DNA from 3 places in the Hahella sp. NBU794 genome. Region 3 is predicted to be linked to each of the others. Evidence: predicted binding sites of a transcription regulator. Region 3 holds the regulator's gene; each other region holds the start of a gene.
What was found. The regulator FNR, encoded in region 3, switches genes on or off when oxygen is low (the NO sensors DNR and NnrR bind a similar motif). The targets are predictions, from matches to a motif close to TTGATNTANATCAA.

Region 1: the regulator FNR is predicted to act here: its motif matches at 3,809-3,822, upstream of ACQYWX_RS08690 (histone deacetylase family protein).
Region 2: the regulator FNR is predicted to act here: its motif matches at 868-881, upstream of ACQYWX_RS13595 (FeoA family protein).

What each region holds. Positions count from the first base shown of each region.
Region 1 covers NZ_CP192738.1:1,919,635-1,925,193, reverse strand. Annotated here, with positions in the region: gene ACQYWX_RS08700 (recombination-associated protein RdgC) at 1-917, shown strand, start outside; gene ACQYWX_RS08695 (GNAT family N-acetyltransferase) at 984-3,716, opposite strand; gene ACQYWX_RS08690 (histone deacetylase family protein) at 3,963-4,886, shown strand; gene fliS (flagellar export chaperone FliS) at 4,989-5,384, opposite strand; gene fliD (flagellar filament capping protein FliD) at 5,446-5,559, opposite strand, start outside.
Region 2 covers NZ_CP192738.1:3,040,446-3,046,004, reverse strand. Annotated here, with positions in the region: gene ACQYWX_RS13600 (LysR family transcriptional regulator) at 1-836, shown strand, start outside; gene ACQYWX_RS13595 (FeoA family protein) at 970-1,233, shown strand; gene ACQYWX_RS13590 (FeoA family protein) at 1,249-1,485, shown strand; gene feoB (Fe(2+) transporter permease subunit FeoB) at 1,551-3,887, shown strand; gene ACQYWX_RS13580 (FeoC-like transcriptional regulator) at 3,884-4,117, shown strand; gene ACQYWX_RS13575 (hypothetical protein) at 4,121-4,456, opposite strand; gene ACQYWX_RS13570 (fatty acid desaturase family protein) at 4,584-5,559, opposite strand, start outside.
Region 3 covers NZ_CP192738.1:5,153,375-5,158,933, reverse strand. Annotated here, with positions in the region: gene ACQYWX_RS22525 (sugar nucleotide-binding protein) at 1-914, shown strand, start outside; gene fnr (fumarate/nitrate reduction transcriptional regulator Fnr) at 911-1,690, opposite strand; gene ACQYWX_RS22515 (hypothetical protein) at 1,835-2,851, opposite strand; gene ACQYWX_RS22510 (lysophospholipid acyltransferase family protein) at 3,162-3,884, shown strand; gene ACQYWX_RS22505 (substrate-binding periplasmic protein) at 3,891-4,625, opposite strand; gene ACQYWX_RS22500 (substrate-binding periplasmic protein) at 4,810-5,553, opposite strand.

The sequences.
Region 1 (5,559 bases), 3.2 Mb from region 3:
TCAAAAACGCACTGATTTATCGTTTCACCAAACCCGTGCCCTGGCCTTTGGAAGACCTGGAAACCGGTTTGAGCGAACATGCTTTCACTCCCTGCCAGGCCAACGACACTTATCGTCTGGGCTGGGTTCCCGCTGCGCCTTTGGTCAGCGACGCGTTGGTCTATCAACAAGGCCGCTATCTGTTGCTGACTCTGAAACGGGAAGAGAAAATTCTGCCCGCCAGCGTCATTAAGGAAGAAGTGGAAGAACGCGCTCAGGAAATCGAAGAGCGCGAGCAGCGCAAATTGCGCAAGAAGGAAAAGAACGAATTAAAGGAACAGGTCATCACGGTTCTACTGCCCCAGGCGTTTAAGCGTTCGCGTCTGATGTCCGCCTACATTGATCTGGATAAAGGTCTGCTGGTAGTGGATACGTCCTCTGGGACTCGTGCGGACGAGTTCACCTCCTTCCTGCGTCAGTCCATGGGCACGCTGCCGATTCGTTTCGTCGCCCTGAATGAGGCTCCTGCGGTGCATTTCTCCGACTGGGTGCAGAAAGACAACACCCCGACGCCTTTCGTTTCCGGCGATAACTGTGAGCTGCGCTCCGGCGACGGCTCCGACACCGTCATTCGCTGCAAAGGCACCGAGTCTTTGACGGACGCTATCTCCACGCATATTGAAAACGGCATGCAGGTAACGCAACTGTCTCTGGAATGGGACGAGAAGCTGAGCTTCGCTGTAAGCGACGACCTGAAGATCAAACGCATCAAGTTTATGGACACCCTGCAGGAGCAGTTGAAGGACGGCGATACTGGCGAAGCCGCCGAGCGTTTCGCCGCCGACTTCAGCCTGATGACCCTTGAGTTCTCCCGCATGACGGAAGACCTGATCAAGGTTCTGGGCGGGGAAGACATGTCTGCGGTGATTCAAGAGTAAATCACACTCGCCGCGCGGGCCGAATCCAAACCTGATGGACCGGCTCGCGCAGTTTCACAGTTCAACTTATTTGTACTTCAAGCGCTCCGCCTGCCACTCATCCGGCGCGTTTAACGGCAAGCGCAGAGCCATAACCCCTTCCTCATCATCGTAACGAACACTGAATCCCAGCTTTTCCGCCAGACGCAGCATCGGTTTATTGTCCGGCAACACCGAACCCACCATTTCCACCGTGCCTTTTTCCCGGCAGTACTCAATGATCTTGCGCATCAGCACCCACCCCAGGTTTTCCCCACGCAGGTCATCACGCACGATGATGGCGAACTCACACTGCAGATTGTCCGCATCAGTCCACGCGCGCACGGTGCCAAGAGTATCCTCACCGTAACCGCTCTCCTTCGGAGACATGGCGATAAAGGCCATTTCCCGGTCGTAGTCGATCTGCAGCATCTGCACCATTTCATCGTGAGTAAAGGACTTCCGATAATGGAAGAAGCGATAACGTATCGATTCCGGCGACAGGCCGGAATAGAACTCGATGTGACTCGGCTCATCCTCTCCACGCACTGGGCGAATTTCCGCCTTGCGCTTCGACTTGGGCAGCATGATCCATTCCCGCAGCTCTTGTGGATAAGGCTGGATCGCCAGCTTCGCCGGTTTGTCGAGATCAATCATGGCGTTGACCGCCACCGCGCCGTGCTTATCGAAATACAGCGGCATGACCTCAAGCCCTTTGATTTCAGGGATATCGATAATGATCTGCGACAGAATCACCAGGGTTTCGCAGATTTTGGCGATGTCCTGCTCCGGGTTATAGCTATAGTCTTTCAACAGGCGAAACATATGCGTCTGCAGCAAAAGATCCCGAGCCAGCACCATGTTCAACGGCGGCAGAGCGAGCTTGCGATCCGCCGACACATTCACCGCCGCGCCGCTGGCGCCGCACACCATTAAAGGCCCAAACACCGGATCGCGGGTGACCCCCAAACTGAACCCTACTCCGCCAACCGTCTGAAAACTGGGCTGCACGGCGAAACCTAAAAAGCCGCTGTCCGGGAAATGTTCCCTGTAATGCGTCAACAGGTAGCGACAGGAATCGCGAATGGACGCGTCCTCCACCAGCCCCTTCACCCTGCCCTTGTAGCGGCCGCGGCCGGTCTTCTCGTCTTTAAAAGGGATGCAGCTGTGCTCGTGCAAAATGCGGATGTCCACTGGCAAGCCAAACTCCCGCGCCACTTCCACTACCTGCTCTTCGGTTTCGCAGTAGCGGGTATCCTGCATGTTGATGCCGTAGTCAGTGAGAATCTGCCGCGACTCCGCATTGGTCAACACCCGCCGTCCTGATGCGTATATCTTCTGTATGGTCTTGCGCGCGCGGGAGCGATCCACCACCGGGTCGGTGTAGGACTCCGGCGTTTCCCGCAACACCCGCTGGCTGCGCTGGTGATTGACCATATGCATGAAGGCTTTCACCGCCTTATCCGGCGTGGAGAACGTAGGTACGCCACTGTGGAAAAACGCTTCCCTGGCGTCATACACCGTGCTGTGGCCCAGCCAGCAAGTGAAAATATTCAGATGAGAGCGCTTACCCGCTTCTATCACCGCATCCGCCACCTGCAGGCTGTCTTCGGTCAGAGACGGTGCGTACAGCACCAGCACATTGGACACGTGCGGATCGCGTCCGAGTATCTCCAGGGTGCGGCGATACAGCTCCGGGTTGGCGTCATAGTTGAGATCAATAGGGTTACGACGCGTCCAATAAGGCGGCAGATGCTTACCCAGTTCACTCACCGTTTCCGGCGACAGCGAACCCAGCTCGCCATTTAGAGACGCCAACCGATCCACCGCCAGCACCCCTGGACCCAGACCATTGCTGATAATGTGCAAAGGCTCGCCGCGCACCGGTTTCATCCGGGTTAACGTCTCCAGCGCATCGAACATCTCATCGGCGCCGTTAACCCGCAACACCCCGGCGCGCCGGAATACCGCATCGAAAATCTTGTCGCCGTCCACGACCCCCAGGGGCAGTTCCGCGGGACGCCATTGCGATGCCGGAGTGCGTCCGCTTTTCACTGCGATCACCAGCTTCCCCCGCGACACCGCCCGCACGGCGGAAATAAAACGCCGGGGCGAATGAATGTTCTCCATGTGCAGCAAAATGGCTTTGGTGCTGCGATCCTGGGCCAGGTAATCGATCAGATCGTCCAGCCCGACGTCAATGCCGTCTCCCAGGGTAGTTAGGTGCGAAAAGCCGATTCCCCGGGTGAACGCCCAGTCAATTACAGCACTGGCGAGAGAGCCGGACTGGCCAATGTAAGCGATCTTGCCCGGCAACACGCCCATATGCATATAAGTCGCGTTCAGATTGCTGGCCGGGGACAACATACCGATAGTTTCCGGCCCCAGGATACGAATGCCGTACTCAGACGCAATTTCCTGAACGGAATACATCAGCGGCCGACCACTGCGGCTGTGGGTGCGCGACAAGCCGCCGGTCAGGATCATCGCGGTTTTAACTTTGACGTTTCCCAGCACCCGAACAATGCGCGGCACGCTCTCCGGCGGCGTACAGATAATGGCCAAGTCCGGCCGAAACGGCATTTGCTGGGGCCGTTTCACGCAGGGGACGCCATGCACGTCGTGATAGCCCTTGTCATTCACCACCACCAGACGGCCTGAATAGTCCGTGGACATCAGATTACGCAACACCATGCCGCCCAGATTATTGGAGCGTTCGGAGGCGCCAATCACCGCGATGGACTTAGGGTTGAACAACGCTTCTAAATGTCGGGTTCCCAATCTGTTTTCTCCATTTGCGTTGACAGGCTCCGGACCCGGCGACTGCGGAAACACCGCCGATATCTAAGATACATAGACCAATACCGGCCACTTTGACAGATATCAAGATCCCCCGCTTTGACTGACTTGGCGTAATTCGATACGCCCACCTCAATCGCGGGCGCGGACTATAACATTCGCCCCATCTCCGGTTTCAAGCCGTTATCGCTTTGCAGTAGACTAAAAGCCTCTAAAAGGAAAACAAAGATGAAAACCGCCCTTTTCTATCATAAAGACTGTACATTGCACGACATGGGCGAGGGGCATCCCGAAAGCCCCATGCGATTACAGGCGATTATGGACCGGCTTGAGCACGCCGGCATACTGCAGGAAGTGGATCTGGTCGAGCCGCAGGAAACCGACCGCGACAAAATCATTCGGGTGCATCCCTCCCGCTACGTTGAACAACTGGAAAATCTGAATCCGGACAAAGGCCGCATCATGGTCGATCCAGATACGGCATTGATGCGTCACAGCATGCGCGCCGCCTATCTGGCGGCGGGCTCTGCGGTAGAGGCGGCGGATATGGTGCTCAGCGGCCAGGCGAACACCGCCTTTTGCGCCGTGCGTCCCCCTGGCCATCATGCGGAACGCAGCAAATCCATGGGCTTCTGCTTCTTCAACAATATCGCCATCGCCGCCCGCCACGCCATGGATTTTCATGGTCTGGAGCGTATCGCCATCGTGGACTTCGACGTGCATCAGGGCAACGGCACGGTGGACATCTTTCAGGATGATCCGCGGGTCCTTTTCTGCTCCAGCTTTGAGTATCCGCTGTATCCGTTCAGTCACCATGCGGTGGATCGCCCCAACATCATCAATACGCCGCTGGACGCCCACACCCGCGGTCTGCAATTCCGGCGTAGCGTTGAAAGAGACTGGCTCGCCCGCCTGCAGGATCACCGTCCGCAACTGATACTTATCTCAGCGGGCTTCGACGCCCATAAACATGATCCCCTGGCGCACCTGGAGCTGGAAGAAAGGGACTACCGCTGGATCACCCGTTTATTGATGGACGTGGCGCGGGTTTACAGCAGTGGGCGCATCGTTTCTATTCTGGAAGGCGGTTATAACCTGAACGCCCTGTCCGCCAGTGTGGAAGCGCACATGGAAGGTTTGATGGGGAATTGAAACGTCGCATGAGCGAGGACTTAACCTTGTTTAGAAGCTCCGCCCGCCAACAGCGGACGGAGTTTCTATAAGGTTGCGAGAAAGCGGCCTGTTCAGGCCAGGTTAGACGAGACCTTTTTCCAACGCTTCCTGACGAATGCCGTCCCAGCCGTTTTTGACTTGCTTCAACAAGCCCGCCACTTCATCCAGAATGGTCGCGTCATTTTGCAGGTTGGCTTCAAACAAGCGACGCTCCATGTATTCGTACAAAGCATCCAGACGCTCTGCGATGTCGCCGCCTTTTTCTTTGTCCAGGAACTCGCGCAAACCGCCGACGATTTCAACCGCCTTGCCGATCAGCCGATTTTTGCCTTCAAAGTTATTGGCGAGAATCTGCCCTTTCGCCATGGTAATGCGCTCCAGCGCACCGTCGAACAATAGCTGGATCAACTTGTGCCCATCCGCATCGACAATGCTGGTCTGACGATTCACGCTCTGATACTGATGTAACGCGTTCATTGTAATAGCAACCTCATAATTACTCGTCTGTGATCTTAAGCGCCTGGATCAGGCCCTTCGCTTAACCCTTGCTTCCAGTGGTGCTGGCCACCAGCGCTTCCAGCTGCGTGGACAAAAAGTTTTCCGTGTTCTTGAGCTGGGAAATAATCAAATCCGCGGCGGTGAACTGACGCGC
Region 2 (5,559 bases), 2.1 Mb from region 3:
CCCGCAGCTTCAGCCGCGCCGCGGAGAATCTGGGTCTGTCGACAGCCACCCTGTCCCGACGTATCCGCGCGCTGGAGCGTGACTCAGGCATCAGCCTGTTCACCCGCACCACTCGCCGGGTGGAGCTGACGGAGGCGGCGCGCCGTTACTTTGAACGCTGCGAACGTCTGGTGGACGAAGCTTTCAACGCGCAGGAAGCCTTATTTGAGGAAGCCAAACGTCCGCAAGGTACGCTGCGACTGTCCATGCCGGTAGACCTGGGCGTCCACTATATCGCGCCGTTGCTGCCGGAATTCGCTCGCCGCTATCCGGGTATCGCCTTCGAAATCGACCTGTCGCCGCAGCATCGCGATCTGGCCAGCGAGCAGATCGATGTAGCGATTCGGCTCGGCGTGGTGAAGGATCAGAACCTGGTCAGCCGACGAATTGGCTGGATTGAGCAAGGCCTGTTCGCCTCCCCGACTTACCTGCAACGTCAATCCGCGCCTTCCCATCCCGATCAGCTCAGCGAGCGCGATTGCATCATCATTGGCGCGCAGGCTCAGGCGGCCTGGCGTCTGCAGCGCGCCGACGAAACAGTAGAAGTTACAGTTAAAGGTCGGTTCGCCGTCAACAATGTCAGCCTGATGCGCGTGCTGGCGGAATGCGGGTTCGGCGTCGCCAGCCTCGCCACAGTCCTGGCTCGCGACGCGCTGGCCGAAGGACGCTTAATCCCCATACTGACGGACTGGACTGTCCCCCGTCTGCCGGTACAGGCGGTCACGTCATCCCGCCTGCAAACCGCCTGCGCCAAAGCCTTTATCGATTATCTGGCCGACCGCTTCACCTCCATTTAAATCCATCCCGGGTTTCTGGTCCCACATGCCTTTGATCTGGGTCAGATTCCCCCCAAGGTCTACTGGATTCACTCAGTAATAGCGTTAATAATAAGAAGGTTTCTCAATCTCACTTTCATTTAAAGGCGGTCGTATGAGCACGTTCGAAAAGAAGCCTTTCCCTCTGGCGTTGGCGCAAGAGAGCGAAAGAGTGAAAGTTCACCTGTTACGCGGGGGCAAAAACCTGGAAATGCGTTTAACTTCCCTGGGGCTCAATGTGGGCTGCGAGTTAACCGTGCTGCACCGCAAGGGCGCTGACCTGGTGGTCGTGCGCGCCGATACGCGTCTGGCGCTGGGCGCCGGCATGGCGCAGAAAATCATGGTGGTGCGCGCGTGCGCCACAACCAGCGGTCATTGAGGAGCCTTCCCAAGAATGAGCAGCGTCAGTCTGAAAGATCTTAAAGTCGGCGAACAAGGCCGCGTCATGGGCTTCGGCGAAGGCGGCAAAAGTTATCGCCGCAAACTGTTGTCCATGGGGTTGACCCCCGGCGTCGAATTCAGCGTCACCCGCTACGCCCCAATGGGCGATCCAGTGGAAATTCTGGTGCGCGGATTTCGCCTCAGCCTGCGTAAAGACGAAGCAGGCAGCCTTCTTATTGAGAAGATCTAGCGTCCTCTGAAATACACGCAATCAGCCCGATCCCAAGCAGTTTTATTGGAGAGAGTAAGTCGATCATGGCCAGTCCGGAGCGCAACACGGAAAAATACGTCATCGCAGTGGTAGGCAACCCCAACTGCGGCAAAACCACCTTATTCAACGCGCTGACCGGCTCCAAGCAAAGGGTGGGCAACTGGCCTGGCGTCACTGTGGAGCGCAAAAGCGGACGCTTTTCATTTCAGGGCGTGGACTTTGAACTGATCGACCTGCCTGGCACCTATTCCCTCGATGTCTGCGAAGACGATGTTTCCCTGGATGAGCAAATCGCCAGAGATTTCGTCGCCGAGCGTGAAGCGGACCTCATCATCAATATCGTCGACGCCTCCAACCTGGAGCGCAATCTCTACCTCACCTGCCAACTGCTGGAAATGAAGACGCCCTTGCTGACGGCGTTGAACATGATGGATGTGGCGGAAGAGCGCGGCCATGCGGTGGCTCACGACAAGCTCGCCAAGCTGTTGGACTGCCCTGTCGTCCCTATTGTGGCTGCTTCCGGCGCCGGGCTGCCGCAACTGAAGGCGGCGATTCTGGACGCCGCGCGTCGCAAGCATATTTCCAATGCCGTCATCACCTATCCCTCCCCTGTCGCCAAAGCGCTGGACAGCCTGACTCCCATGCTGGCCGCGCACGCCGAGGGCAAATGCGATCCGCGCTGGCTGGCGACGCGAATGCTGGAAGGAGACGCCTCCGCCCTGAAACTGGCGGACTCGACACTCCGCGCCAGCGTAGAGGAACTGCAAGAGGACGTGGTGCGACAGCTGGAGGACGACATCGATATCTGTCTGGCGGACGCCCGCTATGGCTTCGTCAATCAGGTAGCCAGCGCCAGCGTCAAACGTAACCATGAAGTGCAGCGCAGCATATCCGACAAAATCGACCGCGTGGTCCTGAACCGGATGCTGGGCATTCCCATATTTCTGTTCGCCATGTATTTGATGTTCATGTTCACCATCAATATCGGCGGCGCGTTCATCGATTTCTTTGATCAATTCACTGGCGCATTATTCGTAGATGGGTTCGGCGCGCTGCTGACCTCACTGGGAGCGCCGCAGTGGTTGCGTCTGCTGCTGGCGGACGGCATGGGCGGCGGCGTGCAGGTGGTGGCCACCTTTATCCCGATCATCGGCTTTCTGTATCTGTTTTTGTCGGCGCTGGAGGATTCCGGCTACATGGCCCGCGCCGCCTTCGTCATGGATCGCGCCATGCGCGCCATCGGCCTTCCCGGCAAGGCTTTCGTACCACTGATTGTCGGTTTCGGCTGCAACGTGCCGGCGGTCATGGCCACCCGCACTATGGAGAAACAGCGCGACCGCATCATGACCATCATCATGGCGCCCTTTATGTCCTGCGGCGCACGTTTGTCCGTGTACGCTCTGTTCGCCGCCGCGTTTTTTCCCATCGGCGGACAAAACGTGGTTTTCGGGCTCTACATTATTGGCGTCGCCATCGCGGTGCTCACCGGTCTGGTAATGAAAACCACCCTGCTGCAGGGGCAGGCCACGCCCTTCATTATGGAGCTGCCGCCTTACCATATTCCCACGTTGAAAGGCGTTGGCATTCGCACCTGGGAGCGCACCCGGGGCTTCATGTTCCGCGCCGGCAAAGTAATCGTACCAATGGTGCTGGCCCTCAACGTGCTGAACTCCGTGGGCACAGACGGCTCCTACGGCAATGAAAACAGTAATAAGTCCCTGCTGAGCGAAATCGGCGGCGTCATCGCTCCCGCATTCGCGCCTATGGGACTGCGCGAAGATAACTGGCCCGCCGCGGTGGGCATCTTTACCGGCGTACTGGCGAAAGAAGCCGTCGTCGGCACATTGGACTCTCTGTACAGCGACCTGGCGAGAATAGAAGCGCAAGCCGCTGGCGAAGAACTGGCGCCAGCTCCCGAATTCAACTTACTGGAAAGCGTGATGGCGTCCTTCGCCACCATTCCCGCCAACCTCGCTGACGCGCTGGGTTCCTGGAGCGATCCATTGGGTCTGGATGTGGAAAACGCCGCCCAGGAGCAAGCCGTGGACACGGGCACGTTCGGCGCCATGGCGGCGAAATTCGACGGCGCGGCAGGGGCTTTCGCTTACCTGCTATTCATTCTGCTGTACATGCCCTGCGCCGCCACACTGGCCGCCGTCTATCGTGAAACCAACCTGAACTGGACGCTGTTTATCGCTGGCTGGACGACGGGCGTCGCCTACGTTGTCGCTACAGTGTTCTATCAAGCCGCCACACTCAGCCGTCAACCTGCGCATGCCCTGACCGTTATCGGCGTCATGCTGGCGAGCCTGATTGCCGCCCTGGCGGCGCTACGGTGCGTCGGCGACAGGCAAAGTCCGACGCCGGCGGTGTCCCAATGATCCTGTCAGAAATACGCGACTACCTGCAAACCCACAAACGGGCCGCGCTTAAAGATATGGCCCACCGTTTCAACACGGAGCCAGACGCATTGCGGGGGATGCTAGATAAATGGATCGCCAAAGGCCGGGTGGAAAAGCTGCCCCAGGGCACGCCCTGTAGCGGCTGCACCCAATGCGACCCTGGAGACATAGAAATTTACGTGTGGAAGGAAACGCCGCGCGTTCAGTAGGTATCAGTAATATAAATGCATCATGCCGAGCGCTTCATAACAGGATTTGGTGAAGTGCTCTTGAACCTCTTCATGCAAGGAATCCAGGTACTCACTTTCCTCATCCCCTTCCCGGACTTCCATGGCCTCGTCAACCCAGTTCTGAATCTCCCCACAAACATAAATATCCCAACAATTACTAATGCATTCCTCCGCCTGGATAGCGCCGGATCTCTCGTTGCCCGCATCAGCAACCAGCTCCCTGACTTCGTCGCCAAAATCTTCCATCATATCTTGCGCACAGGTACGAACCCGGCCCAATAACGCATCCAGGGTCTGGGAATCAATTTTTTCTAACATATCACTTACTTCTGTGTTGGGGCCGAATGTTGACCAGAGATTCCTGATCTTGTTCAAAGGCTTGATTGATAACGCACTATTATAATCGATTCAACCCTGACGCACGTTCTCGAACGTTTTACCTTACTCAAGCTACCGCCAGTTTCTTGTCGCGTTCTGTCCGGCGCGCCACGATGGTCTTTGTTTTCAAAGCTGGCGGCGGCGCTGATTGTGGCGTATCACCCCTGGCGCTTTTTATCGGCAGCGAATATTTCACGATACGTTTAAGCACCGAGCCAAACTGACGCAGAAAAGGCCCGGTATTGTAGTGTTGCCCGTATTTGTCGCAGATGGCCCTGACTTTGGGAGCGATTTCCGGGTAACGATGGGCGGGAATATCCGGGAACAGGTGATGCTCAATCTGATGACTGAGATGGCCGCTCAGCAGGTAAAAGCGACGACTGCCCTCTATATTGCCGGAGCCGTGCAGTTGCCGCAGATACCACTGCCCCCGACTCTCATTACGGGTTTCCTCCTCGGTATAAACCCGGGTGTCGGCCGTGAAATGGCCGCAGGAAATAATCGCGTAGGCCCAAACGTTGCGTATGACGTTCGCCGCCAGATTACCCGCCAACACTTTGGGCGCGCCAATGCCCGCCAAGGCAGGAAACAGCACATAATCTTTGCCGAGTTGCCTGCCCGCTTTACGCAGAAAAGGTTTTAACCGCCCCACCAGTTCCTGTCTGCTCATTTTGCCAGTCACCGCGCGCTCCAGCTCCAGTCCGAACAACGCCACGCCCCATTCGAAAGTCAGCGCCTGCGCCACGTTGTAAACGGGCTGCAGCAGGTAAATGGGCCGCCAGCGCTGCTCCGCGGTCAGGCGGGTGATGGTGTAACCAAAGTCACGGTCTTTACCGAGGATATTGGTGAACGTGTGATGCTCATAGTTATGGTAGTGTCGCCAGGCGTCGCTGGCGCATACAAGATCCCATTCATAACGTTTTAAGTTCAAGGCGGGATCATGGGTCCAGTCGTACTGACCATGCATCACGTTGTGCCCGACTTCCATGTTCTCCAGAATTTTGGAGAGCGACAGGCAGGCCACGCCGGCGACCACGCCCAAC
Region 3 (5,559 bases):
TTGTTTGTGTGACGGGAATTGATTCGCCATTAGGTAAGGCTATAGCTCAGCGTTTACAGCAGAGCGGCATAGCAGTGGAGGGCGTTCCCTACGAGCAGTTTCTGATGACCAATGATGCGATCGTGCGAGCAATGAGGGCGATGCCGTCTGCGGATTTCGTGGTTCATGCTGCGGAGATGGCTGACCTGTTCAAGGCGGAGCAGCATCCGGATTTGGCCTATCAGGTTAATGTCTCCGCTTGTGAGGCGGTAGCGGAGGTGGCGGCTTTATGGAAGGCGCCGATTATTCATCTCTCCAGCCATCTTGTTTTCGATGGCGTCAAAAAGAACCCTTATATATCCGCCAACAAAGGACGTCCTCTTTCCGTGTATGGGCGGACAAAGCTGCAGAGCGAACAATGGCTTCAGGAAAACTATAGCAAGCATCTGATCTTGAGGGTGGGCTGGTTGCTGGAGGCTGGCGCTCAAGGCTGGCTGCAGACCATGCTTTCCGCGCTGTCTTCAGGGAAGCGCCTAAACGCCAGCACCGATATGCAGCTGACTCCCGTCGCGGTGGATGATGTGGCGAGAGTCGTAGACGCTGTTATCAAGCAGCTGAGTTGTAATATCTCGGTGTGGGGCGTTTACCATTATGCTGGCGCTGAAGCTGTCACCCACTATGAACTGTTGAAAGCGATTGTGCTGCAGGCATTTGGACAGGAAGAAATGTTGCAGGCCCTGATCGAGAAAAAGGGCGCTGATGTGTTGCCTGGAGTGGCGCTTCCGGCGAATGGCGCGTTAGGTTGTATCAAGCTGCGCAACACCTTTGGCGTCAAGCAGCTTCCCTGGCGTCGTTATCTGCCGGCGTTGATTGAGCAATGTCAGCAGCGTGGCGGCGTAAAACCGGCTGAAAACTGCTTGGAAGAGACCCGTTAACGAGCGTTAAGGGCTGATTCCTTCTGATGCTCCAGACACTTGGTGTCGTGGCGAAGAATTTTCTGCAGTTCGTCCAATTGCAATATCTGAACTTCCCTTCCTTGGACCTTAATAATGCCATTGTTCTGGAAGCGGGTAATGACCCTGCTGACAGTTTCGACGGCCAAGCCTAAATAGTTGCCTATGTCGCTGCGTGGCATAGGGAGTCTGAAGTTTGTGCCGGATAGGCGACGACGGCTAAAGCGTGTCGACAGGGACAATAGAAGCGAGGCAATGCGTTCTTCAGCCGAGTTTTTGCTTAATAGCATAGTGAGCTGCCTGCTCTCCTGAATCTCTTTGCTCATTAATGAGAAAAAGTGGTGCTGCAGGCTGGGGATGTCTGAGGCAAGGTCTTCAAACTTCTCCAGAGGAATTTCGCATACGCTGGTGCGTTCAAGGGCGACGGCGGAGCAGGAGTATTTTTCCATGCTAACGCTGTCCAGACCGATAATCTCGCCAGGCAGATAGAAACCAGTGACCTGTTCCTCGCCTTCCTCTGATACGGTGAATGTTTTGATCGCGCCGCTACGAACTGCGAAGCACGAGCGGAATGGGGTGTGTTGCTCAAAGATATATTCGCCGCGATTGAGCATTTTGCCCTGGCGAATGATTTCTTCCAGGCGATCAATATCTTCAGCCCCGACCGCGATAGGAATGCAAAGCTTGCTCAAATTACATTCGTGGCAGCCTCTGTGTAAGCTAAAAGGAGAGGAGGTTGCTATATGCTTGCTTTCCATCGGTTGCCTCGTGGCTGGATGAGTGAAACTGCTTAAAGAGGCTTCTAGGATAGCCAATAGCTATTTAAAAGCAAATCCCTACAATGGGAAATTTACAGGGAAAACCTGCGCTCGCCTTTGTTTTTACATAGTTTTCACCTTTTGTTACAACTGGGTTTGAGTGTAACGAATTGCTCTTGCTGGAAGCTCGCTGTTGTCCAGAGTTTTGTAGTAGTCGTCCAACTGTGTGGCGTTGCGCAACTGGTAATGTGGTGTGTAAGAAAATGCGCCCAACCCAACGCCATGTAGACAGCTGACTCCCTGGCTAATCAAGCCTGTCCAAGGTAGTGCGAAAAAGTCCTGCGTGATAGGAATAAACGATGCGGACTTAATACGCCGCTTGAAATCTTTTAGCGCCGCTTCCAGGCCTGCTGTGCCGGCGAATTCCATTTTATGGCCGGAGAGTAGGATGCCTTGCGGTCTCTCTGTCAGAATTTCCTCAAGGTGCTCGGATAGTGCGGTGACGGTCGCAGGAGTCACTTTCAGGCGCAGATAAACGGCTTTGAAGTCGAATGCCCGAATGGTCTGCAGCCAATCCCTAAGACTCTCAATAGGGAAGGACTGTGCGTATTCACCAGGATCATTGATGCAGACAATGTTAAAGCCCAACCCTTTAATCAGGGCTAGCGCTTCCTCGGAGTCAGGGCGAGCGTCCAGCTCGATAACATGGCGCGCATCGGCGTCGAAGTTTAGTTTGAACTCCCTGCCCAAATAATACATCACCTGAGTCTGCGCTGCGGGAGTGAGCTGGCGGACCAGATCGCCGAACCAATGCAGGTACTTAACCTGGCTGCCGGCGGGAAGGTTTTGCTTGAGTAGTCTCACTTCTTTCACGACATAGTCGATGTACTTCTGCAAATTAGCATTCATGGATGGGAGTCTGCGGGTGTAATTTTCCGCACTGACAAGTGTATTAAAGCAAGGCGCCTGAACGCTCAGTGCGAACCCGCCTTCATAATATCGAGCCAGAGAGCTGTTGCGATAATCCGCCTCATAGGCTCCCTCGTCCAAGGCGCTCCAGTTCTCACTGGAGAACTCTTTAGGGGGGGAGTTGAGCAAATAAACCCAGCTATCATTACCCCCATTTTGTTTCGCTTGTTCGACAACCTTTCCAACTGGCATATTGGGTCTCCAACCAGGTAAGAAAACATCTGCGCGCGTTTGACCATCATTGTCAGCGATTTTGCGCGCGCGCCTGCTGTCACACTTGTTGGCAAGTGGATCCCCCCTCTCTCCATGCTCAGTGTATCTAGCTCCCGAAAGGGAGTCTTGATATTGATCAAGGGGTGAGCGGGTGGCTGTCTGAGAGGGTGTACTTTAGTCGCAATATCCCTCAAACAATGGGTTTCTGGGACGTTGAGGGATAACATTCATTGCAGCTTTGGGCGGGGAGTTGATATCCTTTGCGGGCATTGAAAAAAGGCGGGCAAAAGTGCAGGCATTTCAGCTATTTCGGTCTTTCGTTTTTTACATTGGGTATGCTTGGGGCGTCATCATCACATCTTTGGTTGGGATGCTGATTGGTCCTTACGTCAATTTTGAAAAGCGTTACTACATCGTCTCCCGGTTTAATGTGTTCGCACTTTGGTGGGCGCGTGTTGTCTGTGGCATACGTTATGAGATCGAAGGGCTGGAGAACATTCCAAAGACGAGCTGTGTGGTTGTCAGCAATCATCAGAGCGCTTGGGAGACTTATTTGCTAGGCGTTATATTTCGTCCTCAGTGTACTGTGCTTAAGCAAGAGTTGATGAAGGTTCCGTTTTTTGGTTGGGCGCTGAAGAGATTGAAGCCTATCGCCATTGATCGGAGTAAGCCGTCAGCGGCGCTTAAGCAATTGCTTAAGCAGGGAAAGGAGCGTCTGACCTCAGGGTATTGGGTTGTAATTTATCCTGAGGGGACACGCGTTCGCCCTCGGCAGGTTGGTAAATACAACAAGGGCGGCGCTTTGTTGGCCGTCAGTGCTGGCGTTCCTTTGCTGCCTATAGCGCACAACGCTGGAGATTGCTGGCCTGCCGGCAGTATTAGCAAGCGTCCAGGCTTGATAAAGGTGAAAATCGGCGCGCCAATTGAAACCAGCGGCCGAGCTACTGACGAAGTTCACAAGGAAATGGAAGAGTGGATAAGGCGGACTTCAGCCGCCTTAAGCCAGGCGTAGAGCTCTCTATTTGTAGTTTGAGTACACTTTGTCCAAATAGCCTTCAGTACGCATCTTATCGAGCACTTTGTTGAGGTGCTCAATGCTTTCGTCAGGTGTGTCCTTGTTCATCGCCAGATATAAACTGGTGTCTCTTATGGTAAAGATAGGTTTGATGTCGGAAACTCCGGCCAGCTTGGCGTAGTAATAGCCTGATGCGGTGCTGGAGATCCAGAGATCAACTTGTCTTTGCTGCAGTCTCTTTGGGTTGAGGCTGTCATCTTCCAGCTCTGAAGCGTTGAAGCCGTTGTTCTTCAAAAACTGCGCTCTGGAGTCATCCTTGTAGCAGCCAATCAAATAGGGCTTGGCGTCTTCTACAGAGTTTATTTTGATTGTTGTGTCATTCCTTGCGAAGAAGACCCAGTCATTCTTGGCGAGGGGGCCGACCCACTTGAACAGCGGTTTGCGCGCGTCAGTCAGTGTAGTGCCGAATACGCCACGAAATTCCTTGCGTTGTGCAAAGTTGTAAGCGTAATTCCAGTTTCTGAGCTTCATGCGGTAGTCGTAACCCGAGCGTTTGAAGAGCTCTTTTACAATGTCTACGTTGATGCCGCTGATAGCGTCAGCTTTGTGTTCGTACTTGTGGTCTTCCTCGCCCATATTAAAAGGCGGGAAATTTTCCGTGACCAGGTTAAAGGTTTCGCCACGAGCAATGGCGGATAGAAAGAGAACAGAAACCAACAATAGCTTCTTAGCGATCATTAAATCACCTCAAACGGCTGGGCGGATAGTGTTCTGACTAACGAATAGTCTGGCTGCTTATTAAACAGCTGGAGTAGGTGACTTCCGAATAAGTAGTTTTCCGGATAAGTGAAAAGAAACGGGCGGGAAAGTCTCTGCGAAGCCCGTCAAATGGGGCTTCGCAGTCTTTGTAAGACTCTGTTGTCTATCTGTATCTGGCGGTAATTTTGTCTAATTCGCCGCTGGAGCGCATTTTTTCCAGGGCTTCGTTCAGTTTGTTAACGTACTCATCTGGCGTTTCCTTGTTAACCGCTAAGAAGAGCTGTGTCTCTTTAACTGTGAATACAGGCTTGATGTTGGTGACGCCATTCTTCGCAGCATAGTATGGGCCGGATACGGGGCCGGATATCCAGAGGTCGATTTGGCCGTTTTGCAGTCTTTTGGGGTTCAAGGCGTCGTCGTCGAGACTGGAAGTCTCAAAGCCATTGGAAAGAAGCCACTGTTCTCTAACGTCCCCTTTATACGCGCCTATCTTGTACTTCTTGGCGTCTTCAATAGAGTTGATTTTAATGGTGGAGCCTCCCTTGGCGTACAGTACCCATCCGTCTGATGCGATAGGGCCAACCCATTTGAAAAGCGGTTTGCGGGCGTCGGTGAGAGTGGTTCCAAATACTCCTCGGAACTCTTTGCGCTGAGCGTAGTTGTATGCGTAGCTCCAATTACGCAGCTTCATGGTGTAACCGATTTTCGCCTTAGTAAAAATCTGTTTAACAACATCAGTAATCAGACCGGTGATATCCTCGGGTCTGTGTTCATACTCAGCATCATTTACGCTCATGTTGTAGGGAGGGAAGTTCTCGGTAACCAGATTGAAAGTTACCTCTTCCGCATTTGCTGATAAGCAGAGAGTGGCGCATAACGCCAAAAGAAGGGAGCGAAAATAATACATGTCTTA